2 regions of the Mesorhizobium sp. M1169 genome follow, and region 1 is predicted to be linked to the other one. Evidence: predicted binding sites of a transcription regulator. Region 1 holds the regulator's gene; the other holds the start of a gene.

The links. Region 1 encodes LexA, which represses DNA repair genes until DNA is damaged. Its sites were predicted from a motif close to TGTTCNNNNTGTGTTCNG; they were not measured.
Region 2: the regulator LexA is predicted to act here: its motif matches at 4,902-4,919, upstream of NKH41_RS10075 (ATP-dependent helicase).

Annotation. Positions count from the first base shown of each region.
Region 1 is NZ_JAMYME010000045.1:29,035-35,222, reverse strand. It holds gene gltX (glutamate--tRNA ligase) at 1-1,365, opposite strand, end outside; gene NKH41_RS28925 (ComEC/Rec2 family competence protein) at 1,462-3,927, shown strand; gene lexA (transcriptional repressor LexA) at 3,921-4,655, opposite strand; gene kynU (kynureninase) at 5,103-6,188, shown strand, end outside.
Region 2 is NZ_JAMYME010000007.1:120,658-126,845, forward strand. It holds gene NKH41_RS10050 (EamA family transporter) at 1-619, shown strand, start outside; gene NKH41_RS10055 (dienelactone hydrolase family protein) at 620-1,519, opposite strand; gene NKH41_RS10060 (hypothetical protein) at 1,795-1,944, shown strand; gene NKH41_RS10065 (hypothetical protein) at 1,954-2,385, shown strand; gene NKH41_RS10070 (glucose/quinate/shikimate family membrane-bound PQQ-dependent dehydrogenase) at 2,396-4,708, opposite strand; gene NKH41_RS10075 (ATP-dependent helicase) at 4,961-6,188, shown strand, end outside.

The DNA of each region.
Region 1 (6,188 bases):
CACATCAAAGACACCTGGCGAGGTACTTTTGCCGGTGAGCGCGGCGCGCAAAGGTTGGGCCACGGCGCCGAGTTTATGGCCGGCGGCCTGCGCATAGTCGCGGATCGCGGCTTCGGCTGAGGCGGCAGACCACTCCGAAACCGTGGCTAGTGCCGCATGAGCGCCCCGCAGGATCGCGCGCGCCTCACCGCTGAGCAGCGCCGCCGCCTTCTCGTCGACCGGCAGCGGCCGTTCGACGAAAAGGAATGCAGCCCCTTCAACAAGTTCGACCAGCGTTTTGGCGCGCTCCTTCAGGCCCGGCAACGCGGCAAGCAGTTGCGCCCTGCGTCTGTCGTCGAGGCGAGCGGCGATTGCCGGGCCGCCTTCTAGATAGGGCAGAGTGGCGATGAAGATGTCGAGCAGCGCCGCGTCGTTCATCCGGCGCATATGCACGCCGTTAAGCGCCTCGAGCTTGGCGAAGTCGAAACGGGCGGCGCCCTTGTTGACGTCGCCAATGTCGAACCATGTAATCATGTCGGCGATCGACATGATCTCATCGTCGCCGTGGCTCCAGCCAAGCCTCGCCAGATAGTTGAGCAGCGCCTCCGGCAGGTAGCCCATGGCGCGATAGGCTTCGACGCCAAGCGCACCGTGCCGCTTCGACAGCTTGGCGCCGTCGGCACCGTGGATCAACGGGATATGCGACATCGACGGCACCTCCCAGCCCATGGCGTGATAGATTACGGTCTGGCGTGCGGCGTTGGTCAAATGATCGTCGCCGCGGATGATGTGGGTGATGCCCATGTCGTGATCGTCGACGACGACGGCATGCATGTAGGTGGGATTGCCGTCCGAGCGCAGAATAATGAAATCGTCGAGATCCTTGTTGGGAAAGCGCACGTCGCCCTGGACGCGGTCATGCACCACCGTCTCGCCGTCTGTCGGCGCCTTGATGCGGATCGCCCCCTTGGCGCCGGGCGGCGCCTCCGACGGGTCGCGGTCGCGCCAGCGCCCATCATAGCGGGGCGGAAGCCCCTTGGCTCGCGCTGCCTCGCGCATCGCCTCCAGCTCCGCCGGCGTCGCGTAGCAGTAATAGGCCTTGCCCACGCGCACCAGCTCCTCGGCCACCTCGCGATGGCGCGGCGCGCGCTCGAACTGCGAGACAGGCGCGCCGTCCCAGGTGAGTCCGAGCCAGGAAAGCCCGTCGAGAATGGCTGCCGTCGCCGCATCCGTCGACCGCTCACGGTCGGTATCCTCTATACGCAGCAGCATCGTGCCGCCCGTGTGCTTGGCGTACAGCCAGTTGAACAGCGCCGTGCGCGCGCCGCCAATGTGCAGATAGCCGGTGGGCGAGGGGGCAAAACGGGTGACGACCTTATCGGGCATGGAACTCTCAGGCGGGCGAAGGAAGTGGGTTTGCGGACTTTCGCGCGTTGCGCGTTCATGTAGCATAGGAGGTCGAGGGCGCAAGGGGCAGACCCGATGGCTGTGCGAGGCCGTGGTGCGGGCGAGGGCGAGGACGTTGGCAGCGACGTCAGCGAACGCTTGCTGTTTGCCGCTCCCCCGCCTGTCCTGCCGGCACCGGCATTGCTACCTGCTCCGCGCTTCGATGCTCCGTCGCTGCCGGCCAGCGACCCAGCAACGGTTCTCGTGCCCGCGGGCGAGCCTATCGTACGCCTGCGCAGGCGTTTCCGCCTCCCGTCACCGTCCCGTATCCGCAACAGCGTAACCACAGCGGCCGGTCTGGAACTCGACCGCGGCATCGCCTTCCTGCTGGTGCCGGTGTTCCTCGCATGCGGGGTGGTCGTTTATTTCGGGCTGTCGGTGGAGCCGGCCTTTCCACAGCCGATCGCAATCGCGCTCCTCGCGACCCTTTGTGCCGTCGTCTCGCGGTCATGGCCCAGGACGCGCCTGTGCTTCATGGTGGCGCTGCTCTGCGCGCTTGGCGTACTTGCCGCCAAGTTCGAAACATGGCGTGTCGGAACGCATATGCTCGGCTCCGAAATCTCGACGCGGCTGACGGGTCGCGTCGTATCGTACGAGTCCATGGCGAGCGGCCGCATCAGGCTGACAATCGATGTGATCTCAACCGCCAGGCCGACACTGCGCTACATGCCGGAACGGGTCCGCGTTTCGGCGATGAAGATACCGGCTGAGCTGACCGCCGGTTCCGAGATCACCGGCTATGTGCGGCTGCTGCCGCCGACCGGCCCGGTGCGGCCCGACAGCTATGATTTCTCCTTCGACAGCTATTTCGCCGGTATCGGCGGCAGCGGCTTTTTTCTCGGCAATCCGAAAATCGTGTCGTCGGACAGCATGCCGCTTGCCGCGCAGCTTTCTTCCGCGATCGAAGACGCGCGTGAATCCATCGCCGACCATATCCGCAGCCGCATCGGCGGTGCCGAGGGCGAGATTGCTACTGCGCTGATCGTCGGCGTGCGCGCCGGCATTCCCGAGGAGATCAACGAAGCGATGCGGCGCACCGGCATCTACCACATCATCTCCATCTCGGGGCTGCATATGGCGTTGGTCGCCGGCACCATCATGGCGCTGCTGCGGGGTGCCTTCGCGCTGTTTCCCGATTTCTCATCGCGACGGCCGGTCAAGAAATATGCCGCGGCCGCCGCGCTTTTTTCGATTGCGGCCTACCTCGTCTTTTCCGGCATTGTCGTGGCGGCCGAACGCAGCTTCATCATGCTGGCGGTGATGCTTATCGCCGTGCTGTTCGACCGGGCCGCGCTCACCATGCGCAACCTGGCGATCTCGGCCATCGCGGTCATCCTGGTGTCGCCGCACGAGGTGGTCGGTCCGAGTTTCCAGATGTCCTTCGCCGCGACGGCGGCCCTTGTCGGCGCCTATGCAGGCTGGTCCGATTACCGCGCCGGCAGGGCCACCACGCCGCCGCCGCGGCAGTCGCCGCTACGCTTTGCCACTCGAAAGGTCCTGCTGGGCATGTGCGGTCTGGCGATGACCTCGATCATTGCAGGGAGCGCCACGGCGCTTTTCGCCATATGGCATTTCCAGCGCGTGGCGCCGCTCAGCCTGTTCGCCAATCTGGCCATCATGCCCATCGTGTCACTGGTCGTCATGCCCTTCGCCGTTCTCAGCGCGCTGGCGATGCCGTTCGGTGCGGATGGCCCTTTTCTCTATGTCATGGGCAAGGGGCTGACGGCGATGATCGCCCTGTCCGGGTGGATCTCGGAGCGCTCGCCGATCGATGCGGTCGGGCTGATTTCGCTGAGATCCGTCCTTCTGGTGACGATCGCCCTCGTCATTGCCAGCATGGCGACGACGTGGTTGCGGCTGGCGGCACTTCCTTTTGCGCTCGCCGGCTTGCTGACGACAACGCAGACACGCATACCCGACGTATTGGTCTCGGAGGACGCACGGCTGGTCGCGCTGCCGATCGGCAGCGGTGAACTCGCGGTCAACCGGGCACGCCCGAATGAGTTCACCATCGACAACTGGAAACGCGCGCTCACATCAGAGGCTATCGTCGCGCCGGAAACACCTGGAAAGAACGACCCGCAATTCGACATTGCCGATCCGGCCGACCTACCGCCGGGCATGCCGTTCATTTGCACGGACGGCCTCTGCCTTGCCAGGCATCCATCCGGCGCGATCATCGCGCAAGCCAAGGACCGCGATACTGCGCGGCCAGCCTGCGCCTTTGCCAGCTTGATCGTCATCGACGACGCCACCGCCCATAACCCCTGCTACTACGACCGGCTGGTCCTCGTCGTCACCAAACGGCAACTGGCGCGCGCGGGAAGTGCCGCCGTCTATTTCGATCCACAAGCGGCAACACGCGCCGAGATCCGCTTCGCCGTCGAAAAATCATACCGGCCCTGGCACGTGCAGCGGAAATTTTCACGCGCGGCACGGGGCCTGCCGCCATACCGCCGGGCCGACAACCCCAAAGCCGGCGCCAAGGGCGGAGCTCAGTAGCGGCGGATCAGTCCGACGAGCTTGCCCTGCACCTTGACCCTGTCTGGTCCGAAGATGCGCGTCTCGTAGGCCGGATTGGCGGCTTCCAGGGCGATCGAGGCGCCCTTGCGGCGGAACCGCTTCAGCGTCGCTTCCTCCTCGTCGACCAGTGCCACCACGATCTCACCGGGGCTCGCCGTATCGGCATTGCGGATGATCACCGTGTCGCCGTCGAAAATGCCGGCCTCGATCATCGAATCGCCTTTGACCTCAAGCGCATAATGCTCGCCGCCCATGATCATATCCGGCGGCACCGAAATCGAATGCGTCTGGTGCTGGATGGCGTCGATCGGCACACCGGCAGCGATGCGGCCCATCACCGGGATCGAAACGGCGGCGACGACATCGTCGTCATTTCCGGCTGCGGGCACGCGCGACGATGTCGGCTTGCCTTGCCGAGGGGCGCCTTGCCCAAGACTGCCCTGGATGACACTCGGCGAGAACTTGCGTGCCGCATTGAGGCCGGGGGCGATCGAGTCAGGCAGGCGTAGCACCTCCAGCGCACGGGCCCGGTTGGGCAAACGGCGAATGAAGCCGCGCTCCTCCAGCGCCGTAATCAGCCGGTGGATTCCGGATTTGGAAGCCAGGTCGAGCGCTTCCTTCATCTCGTCGAATGAAGGCGGGATACCGCTTTCCTTCAACCTTTCGTGGATGAACATAAGCAGTTCGTGTTGTTTGCGTGTCAGCATAGCGACCCCCAACAGAATCAGAAAAACAAACCCAGAACAAACACTATCTGTTCCAGTTGTGTTCCGCAACTGTTTAAAGTTTAATGAATGCGTTAAGGCTCGGGAAACAAACGACGTCCCCTACCGGCGTACCGCATTTTCACCGCCGCGAGCCTCATCGCCTTGATTCTGCTTTCGTTTGCGCCCTTCTGGCCTCCTAGAAGGCGGCGCTGGCATCGGCCGTCGGTCGGTAAAAGGCACGGAATTGAACCCTTATCGACTGTGCGGTTTGGTCGATGCACCGTGAACGAAACGAACTCAAAACGCCAACCTCGGGTTAAGTCCCAGTTTCCACCGCCTGGTCAGGCTGCTTCTCGCCGGTGGAGCCTTGCTGCGCGCAACCAGGTAATGGAAGAACAGTCGATGCGTGTCCGGCGTTGCGTTGGATCTTGGGGGAGCAGACAAATCATGACAGGAATTCCCGATCTCGTGGCCATAAAGGCGATGGATGCCGCGGATCCGCTGCGCGCGATGCGCGACCGCTTTGTGTTGCCGCAAGGAGTGATCTATCTCGACGGCAATTCGCTAGGAGCTGCTTCACGTGCCGCTTTCGATGAACTGCACAAGGCCGCGACCGAAGAATGGTCGCATGATCTCATCCGCGCATGGAACACGGCCGGCTGGTTCAACATGCCGCTTGAACTTGGCGACCAGCTCGGGCGCCTGATCGGTGCCGCGGCCGGCCAGACGGTGGTCTGCGACACGACATCGGTCAACATCTACAAGCTGCTGCACGCCGCCATGGCCATGCGACCGGAGCGGCAGGTCATCGTCGCCGAGGGCGATAGTTTTCCGACGGACCTCTACATGGCCGAGGGTGTGGTTTCGACGCGAAAAGATACGCTGCTGCGCCTCTCGGGGGTCGACGCGCCGACCATCGAAGAGCTGATCGACGAACGCACCGCTGTGGTGCTGGTCAACCACGTCAACTATAAGTCGGGCGAACTGCGCGACATGCCGGCGCTGACGCGCAGGGCTCAGGAAGCCGGGGCGATGATCGTCTGGGATCTCTGCCACACCGCCGGCGCGATGCCAGTCGAACTCGACAAGGCAAACGCCGATTTTGCCGTTGGCTGCACCTACAAATATCTGAATGGCGGCCCGGGCGCGCCTGCCTTCATCTATGCGGCTGAGCGGCATCTTTCCGACATCCAGCAGCCGCTCACCGGCTGGTGGGGCCATGCACGGCCCTTCGCCTTCGAGCCAGGCTATGCGGCCGGCACCGGCATCCGCCGGTTTCTGTGCGGCACACAGCCGGTCCTGTCGATGCGCACGCTGAAGGGCGCGCTCGACATCTGGAACGATGTCGACATGACGGCGGTGCGCAAGAAGAGCATCGCGCTGGCGGATCTGTTCATCGAGCTTGTCGAGGCAAAGTGCGGCACTTACGGGCTCACGCTCGAAAGCACGCGCGATGGGGAAAAACGCGGCAGCCAGATTTCATTCATGCATGAGCATGGCTACCAGGTCATGCGCGCGCTGATCGAACGTGGC
Region 2 (6,188 bases), on a different contig from region 1:
TGGGGTGATGAATTGCTCGTTTTACCTGGCGCTCGACCGGCTGCCGATCTCGCTGGTGGCGGCGATCGAATTCGTCGGCACCATCGGCGTTGCGCTTGTTGGCCTCAAAAGCCCGCGCAATCTCGCCGCCCTCGCAATCGCTGTCGCCGGCACCCTGTTGCTGATCGACGTCAAATGGTCGAGCGATCCCGTCGGCCTGTTCTGGGCCTTCCTCAACGGCACGCTGTTCGTCGGCTACATCGTGCTCGGCCACCGCGTCGCGCGCGGCGGCGCCGGTGATGGCATCGCCGGGCTGGGTGCCGCCATGGCGGTCGCCCTTCTCGTCGTTCTGCCGATCGGTTTCGCCGATGCTCTGCCGGCTTTCTCGGCGCCGCCGCTGCTGCTTGCGGGGGTCGGCGTCGGCATCTGCTCGTCGGTCATTCCCTATATTTGCGACCAGCTTGCCATGTCGCGGCTGCCGCGCTCCAGCTTCGCGCTGATGCTGTCTTTGCTGCCGGTCACCGCGACGTTGATCGGCGTCATTGTGCTGCGGCAGGTGCCGAGCCTCACCGACTGCATCGGCATCGCGTTGGTGGTGGCCGGCGTCGCCCTTCACAAACCGGCGCCGGCGCCCACCTGATCAGGCCAGCTTCTCCTTGAGGAAAGCGATCGTTCGGCCCCAGGCGAGGTCAGCCGCGTTCTTGTCGTAGCGGGCCGCCGACGTGTCGTTGTTGAAGGCGTGGTTGGCGCCTTCATAGACATAGACCGAGTATTCGACGTGAGCCGCGTCGAGTGCCTTCTTGAAGGCATCGATGCCGGCATTGGTGCGGGTGTCGAGCCCGGCATAGTGCAGCATGAGCGCGGCCTTGATCTTCGGCACGTCCTCGGCCTTTGGCTGCATGCCGTAATAGGCGACGGCGGCGGTGAGGTCCGGCGCGTTGACGGCCAGCATGTTCACCGTGCCGCCGCCCCAGCAGAAGCCGACAGCGCCGACCTTGCCGTTGCCGTCCTCGTAGCCTTTGAGGTAGGCGACGGTTGCCACGGCATTGGCGGCGACCTGTGCTGGATCGAGCTGGGAAAACAGGTCACGTGCCCTGTTTTCATCGTCCGGCGTGCCGCCGAGCGATGTCATGAAGTCCGGCGCAAGCGCCACGAACCCTTCCAGCGCCACGCGCCGCGCCACATCGCGAATATGCGGGTTGAGACCCCTGTTCTCGTGCACCACGATGACGGTGCCAAGCTTGCCGGTCTGGTCCGCCGGCCTGACCAGATAGCCCTTCATCTCGCCGGCGCTGCCGGGATAGCTGATGTCCTCGCCTTTCACACGCGGATCGTCTTCCGCCACGATTGCCGCCTGGGCCGAGTTCGCCGCCAGCAGCGGCGCGATCGCGGCAGCTGCCGCACCCGATCCGGCAAGCCTGGTCAATTGCTCCATGAAGCGCCGCCGGTCGAGCGTCAGATGCGTGTATTCGTCATAGGCGTCGATCATCGCCTGGGTAATGACAGGCTCGGCGGCAGTGGGTTCGGCAGGTGTTGTCATGGCGCGCTCCTCGTCGGCGCCCCCCGCGGCAACATAGAGCCGAAGCTTGCCTGATCCAGTCACGGCTGAGTGAGGCTGCCATAAGTCCCTGCGCGAGGGCCGTGATGCCGCTAGCCCCACTGTCGTTAAATTTTGGTCCTTTGTGGCAATGCTAAATGCACGCACCACAATGTAAAAAGAAGTTACCGGGCTATGCCTCACTCGGGCCATTTGGCGAACGACAATGGCCATTTGGCGGGAAAAGAATGCCTGATTGACGACGAAGGAACACGCCCATGACCTTTCCCTCCCCGCTTCTGGCAAGTGGGTTCGCCCTCGCCGCTATGGCTTTGCTGGCGCTGCGGTTCACTGCCTTCACCGCCTTCAAACGATCGTTGATCAAGATCCGCGCCAACCGGCACCCGCCCGCAAACACCAAAGCCTGAGGAAAGGTCATGGACGTTCAGGACATCATCAACACCGTCTCCCAGAAATCCGGTCTCAACCAGGCTTTGACGGAAAAGGTCGCCGGCACGATTTTCTCGGTGCTCGAACACGAGGCGGAAGGCACGACTCTGTCCAGCTTCTTTGCCAAAATCCCGGGAGCCGACGCCCTGGCCAAGCAATATGATGTCATGGCTCCCGGCGCGGCTTCCGGTGGTGGCCTCCTGTCCTCGCTGGAGGGCGCGCTCGGCGGCGCTCTCGGCGAAAAGACCGGCGCGCTGATCAACGGCGTCGCCATACTCAAGCCATCAGGCCTCACGCTCGCTCAGATCAGCCAGGCCGGCACGATGCTGGTCCAGCAGGCCGAGACAGCCGCCGGCCCGCAGCTGACCAGTGAGGTACTTGCATCGGTACCCGACCTGAAAGGGCATCTCGGGCTCTGAAGGAACTTCTCTATTTCGGCAGCGTATAGGCCATCACATAGTCGCCCGGCTTGGTACCGACCGAGCCGTGGCCGCCGGCAACGATGACGACCAACTGGCGTCCGTCGGCTACCGTGTAGGTCATCGGTGTCGACTGCCCGCCGGCCGGCAGCCGCGCCTGCCAGAGCTGTTTGCCGGTCGTCAGGTCATAGGCGCGCACATAGTCGTCGACCGCCGCACCGAGGAAGGCGACGCCGCCGGCAGTGATCATCGGCCCGCCAATGCCGGGCACGCCGACCTTGAACGGCAGCGGCAGCGGCGTCATGTCGTAGACGGTGCCGTTGCGATGCTTGTAGACGATCTTGCCGGTCCGAAGGTCGGCACCCGCCACATAGCCCCAGGGCGGCGCCTGGCAGGGAATGCCGAGCGGCGACAGGAACGGCTTCAATATCACTGCGTAAGGCGCACCGTCATTGCGGTTCAGGCCTTGTTCGCTGCCCTTGGTGTCACCGGGCGGCGGCACGTCGGCGCGCGGCACCAGCTTGGAGATGAACGCCAGGTATGTCGGCATGCCGAACATCACCTGCCGGACCGGATCGACTGCCACGCCGCCCCAGTTGAAGGTGCCGAAATTGCCGGGATAGATCAGTGAGCCTTGCAGCGACGGCGGCGTGTAGCGGCCCTCATAGCGCAACTTCCGGAGCTCGATCCGGCAGGCCAGCTGGTCGAACATGGTAATGCCCCACATGTCGGCACCGGTCAGCGGTTTCGGACTGAAGCTGAGATCCGAGACCGGCTGCGTCGGCGAGGTATGGTCGCCCTCGATCGCGCCGCCCGGTGCCGGCACTTCCTTGACCGGAACGATCGGCTCGCCGCTGCGCCGGTCGAGCACATAGAGGTCGCCCTGCTTGGTCGGCCCGACCAGCGCCGGCACCACGCCACTTTCCGTGGTGATGTCGACCAGCGTCGGCTGCGCCGGCACGTCCATGTCCCAGAGATCGTGGTGCACGGTCTGCCGCACCCAGCGCAATTGTCCGCTGTTGAGATCGAGCGCGGTGATCGACGAGGAGAATTTCTCGTCATTGGCGCTGCGCCCGGCGCCGAGCTGGTCCGGCGTCTTGTTGCCGAGCGGCACATAAAGCAGGCCGAGCTTCTCGTCGGCGCTTGCCGTCGACCACATGTTGGGCGAGTTGTTGGTGTAGGTCTGGTCCGGCGGCAGCGGCGTCGTCTGGTCCGGATTGCCGGAATCCCAATTCCACAACAGCGCGCCGGTGTCGGCATCGTAGGCACGGATGACCCCGGACGGCTCCTGCGTCGAATAATTGTCGTTGACCGCGCCGCCGACGATGATCTTGTTGGCGACGATCAGCGGCGCCGAGGTCGAATAATAATAGCCCGGCTTCGGATATGGCATGTTGGCGAGCAGGTTCAGCGTGCCGCCTTCGGCGAAAGTCGGGCAGACCTGGCCATTCGCCGCATCGAGCGCGATCAGCCGGGCGTCGGATGTCGGCAGGTAGATGCGTGTGGCACAGGGCTGGCCGGCGGCGACCTTGGCATCGGCATAATAGGACACGCCGCGGCAGGTCTGGTGCTGGCGGTCCTTGTTGAGCTTGACCTGCGGATCGAACCGCCATTTCTCCTTGCCGCTCGCGGCATCGATGGCGATGGCGAAATTATGCGGCGTGCAGATGTAGAGCGTGTCGGCGATTTTTAGCGGCGTCACCTGATAGGTCGTCTCGCCGATGTCGTCGGGCCCTTTCACGTCGCCGGTGCGGTAGGTCCAGGCCGGCTGCAGATTGGCAACGTTTTCAGCGGTGATCTGGTCGAGCGGCGAATAGCGCTGGCCATATTGCGTGCGACCGTAATAGTGCCATTCGCCAGCCGGCACGTTGCCGCCAAGATCGGCCGTCGGCGTCACCTTGTCGGTGTTGAGTTCACCCGCAATATCCTTTGGATCGGTCGTCATCGAATAGCCGGCGACGGCTAGCGATGCCAGCACGGCGAGGATAAGCGGCGCGCGTCCGTCGGGACCGGTAAGCCCGCGCCGCGCCCATGGCGTCAACAGCCATAGCGCGACAAGCACGATGATGCCGCCGCGCGGGCCGAGCTCCCACCAGTCGAAGCCAATCTCCCAGACCGCCCAGGCGAGCGTGCCGAGCACGATCGCCGCGTAGAGCCACAGCGCCGTGGATCTGCGCCTGTAGAGCAGCCAGGCCGCGACAAGGAAAGCTAGACCGACGATGACGTAGTACCAGCTGCCGCCCAGCGTCACGAGCCAGATGCCGCCGCCGCCAACCGCCAGGCCGATGAGGAAAAGGATCAGGGAGGTAATGACCACAGCCAAGACGGTGCTCCTTCGACTGGTGCGCTCCGCGACGCGTCCATGGGCAACCCGGCATTGCGCTCCTGCCCCCACGCAACTTTCTCCGGCCCGCTTCCCCTGTCAAGCAAGCTCGGCGTTTTACGGTGCCGACCCTCAGCAAGCCCGGCGTTTTGGTTAGCGGACCCATTCAGATTGTGAGTCTACCGACTGGACAGAGAACAAAACGGAGACACTTCTGGCCTTTCGCTGCCGAATCACTACATTCGGGGGGAGATGTCCGGCTTTTCGGAAGACATGCCCTTTTTTGACGAACCGAACGCGCGGCCCGCGGCCCCGTCGGGCATTGCCGCGCGCGCCATGGCTGCCCGCAGCAACCAGAACAACGCGCCCGATTATCTCAACGGCCTCAACCCCGAGCAGCGGCTGGCGGTGGAAACCACCGAAGGCCCGGTGCTGGTGCTGGCCGGCGCCGGCACCGGCAAAACGCGCGTCCTGACCACCCGCATCGCCCACATCCTTGCCACCGGCAAGGCTTTCCCCTCGCAGATCCTCGCCGTCACCTTCACCAACAAGGCGGCGCGCGAGATGAAGCAGCGCATCGGCCTGTTGATCGGTGAAGGCAATGTCGAGGGCATGCCGTGGCTCGGCACCTTCCACTCGATTGGAGTGAAGCTGCTGCGCAGACATGCCGAGCTGGCCGGGCTCAAATCCGACTTCACCATTCTCGACACGGATGATGTCGTGCGCCTGATCAAGCAGCTTATCCAGGCCGAAGGGCTGGACGACAAGCGCTGGCCGGCCAAGCAGTTCGCCCAGATGATCGACGGCTGGAAGAACAAGGGCCTTGGCCCCGCCGACATCCCCGAGGGCGATGCCCGTGCCTTCGCCAACGGCAAGGGCCGCGAGCTCTACAAGGCCTATCAGGAGCGGCTGAAAACGCTGAACGCTTGCGACTTCGGCGATCTCCTGTGCCATCCGATCCGCATCTTCCGCGCCAATCCGGACGTGCTGAAGGAATACCACAAGCGCTTCCGCTACATCCTCGTCGACGAATACCAGGACACCAACACCGCCCAGTACATGTGGCTGCGGCTGCTGGCACAGCGGCCGCAATCCTCCCCCCTTGAGGGGGAGGTGCCCGCGAAGCGGGCGGAGGGGGTTGCCGCAGAAGGCACCGCTAGAGCGTCGAGCACTGCCGCCGGTAGGTCAAGCACTGCCGCACGGACCCCACCCGACCGGGCTTCGCCCGGCCACCCTCCCCTCAAGGGGGAGGGAAGCCCGCGCCTGTCCACCGTAAATATCTGCTGCGTCGGCGACGACGACCAGTCGATCTATGGCTGGCGCGGCGCCGAGGTCGACAACATCCTGCGCTTCGACAAGGATTTTCCCGGCGCCACCATCATCCGGCTGGAGCGCAACTATCGCTCGACCGCGCACATCCTCGGCACCGCCTCCCACCTCATCGCCCACAATGAGGGCCGCTTCGGCAAGACGCTGTTCA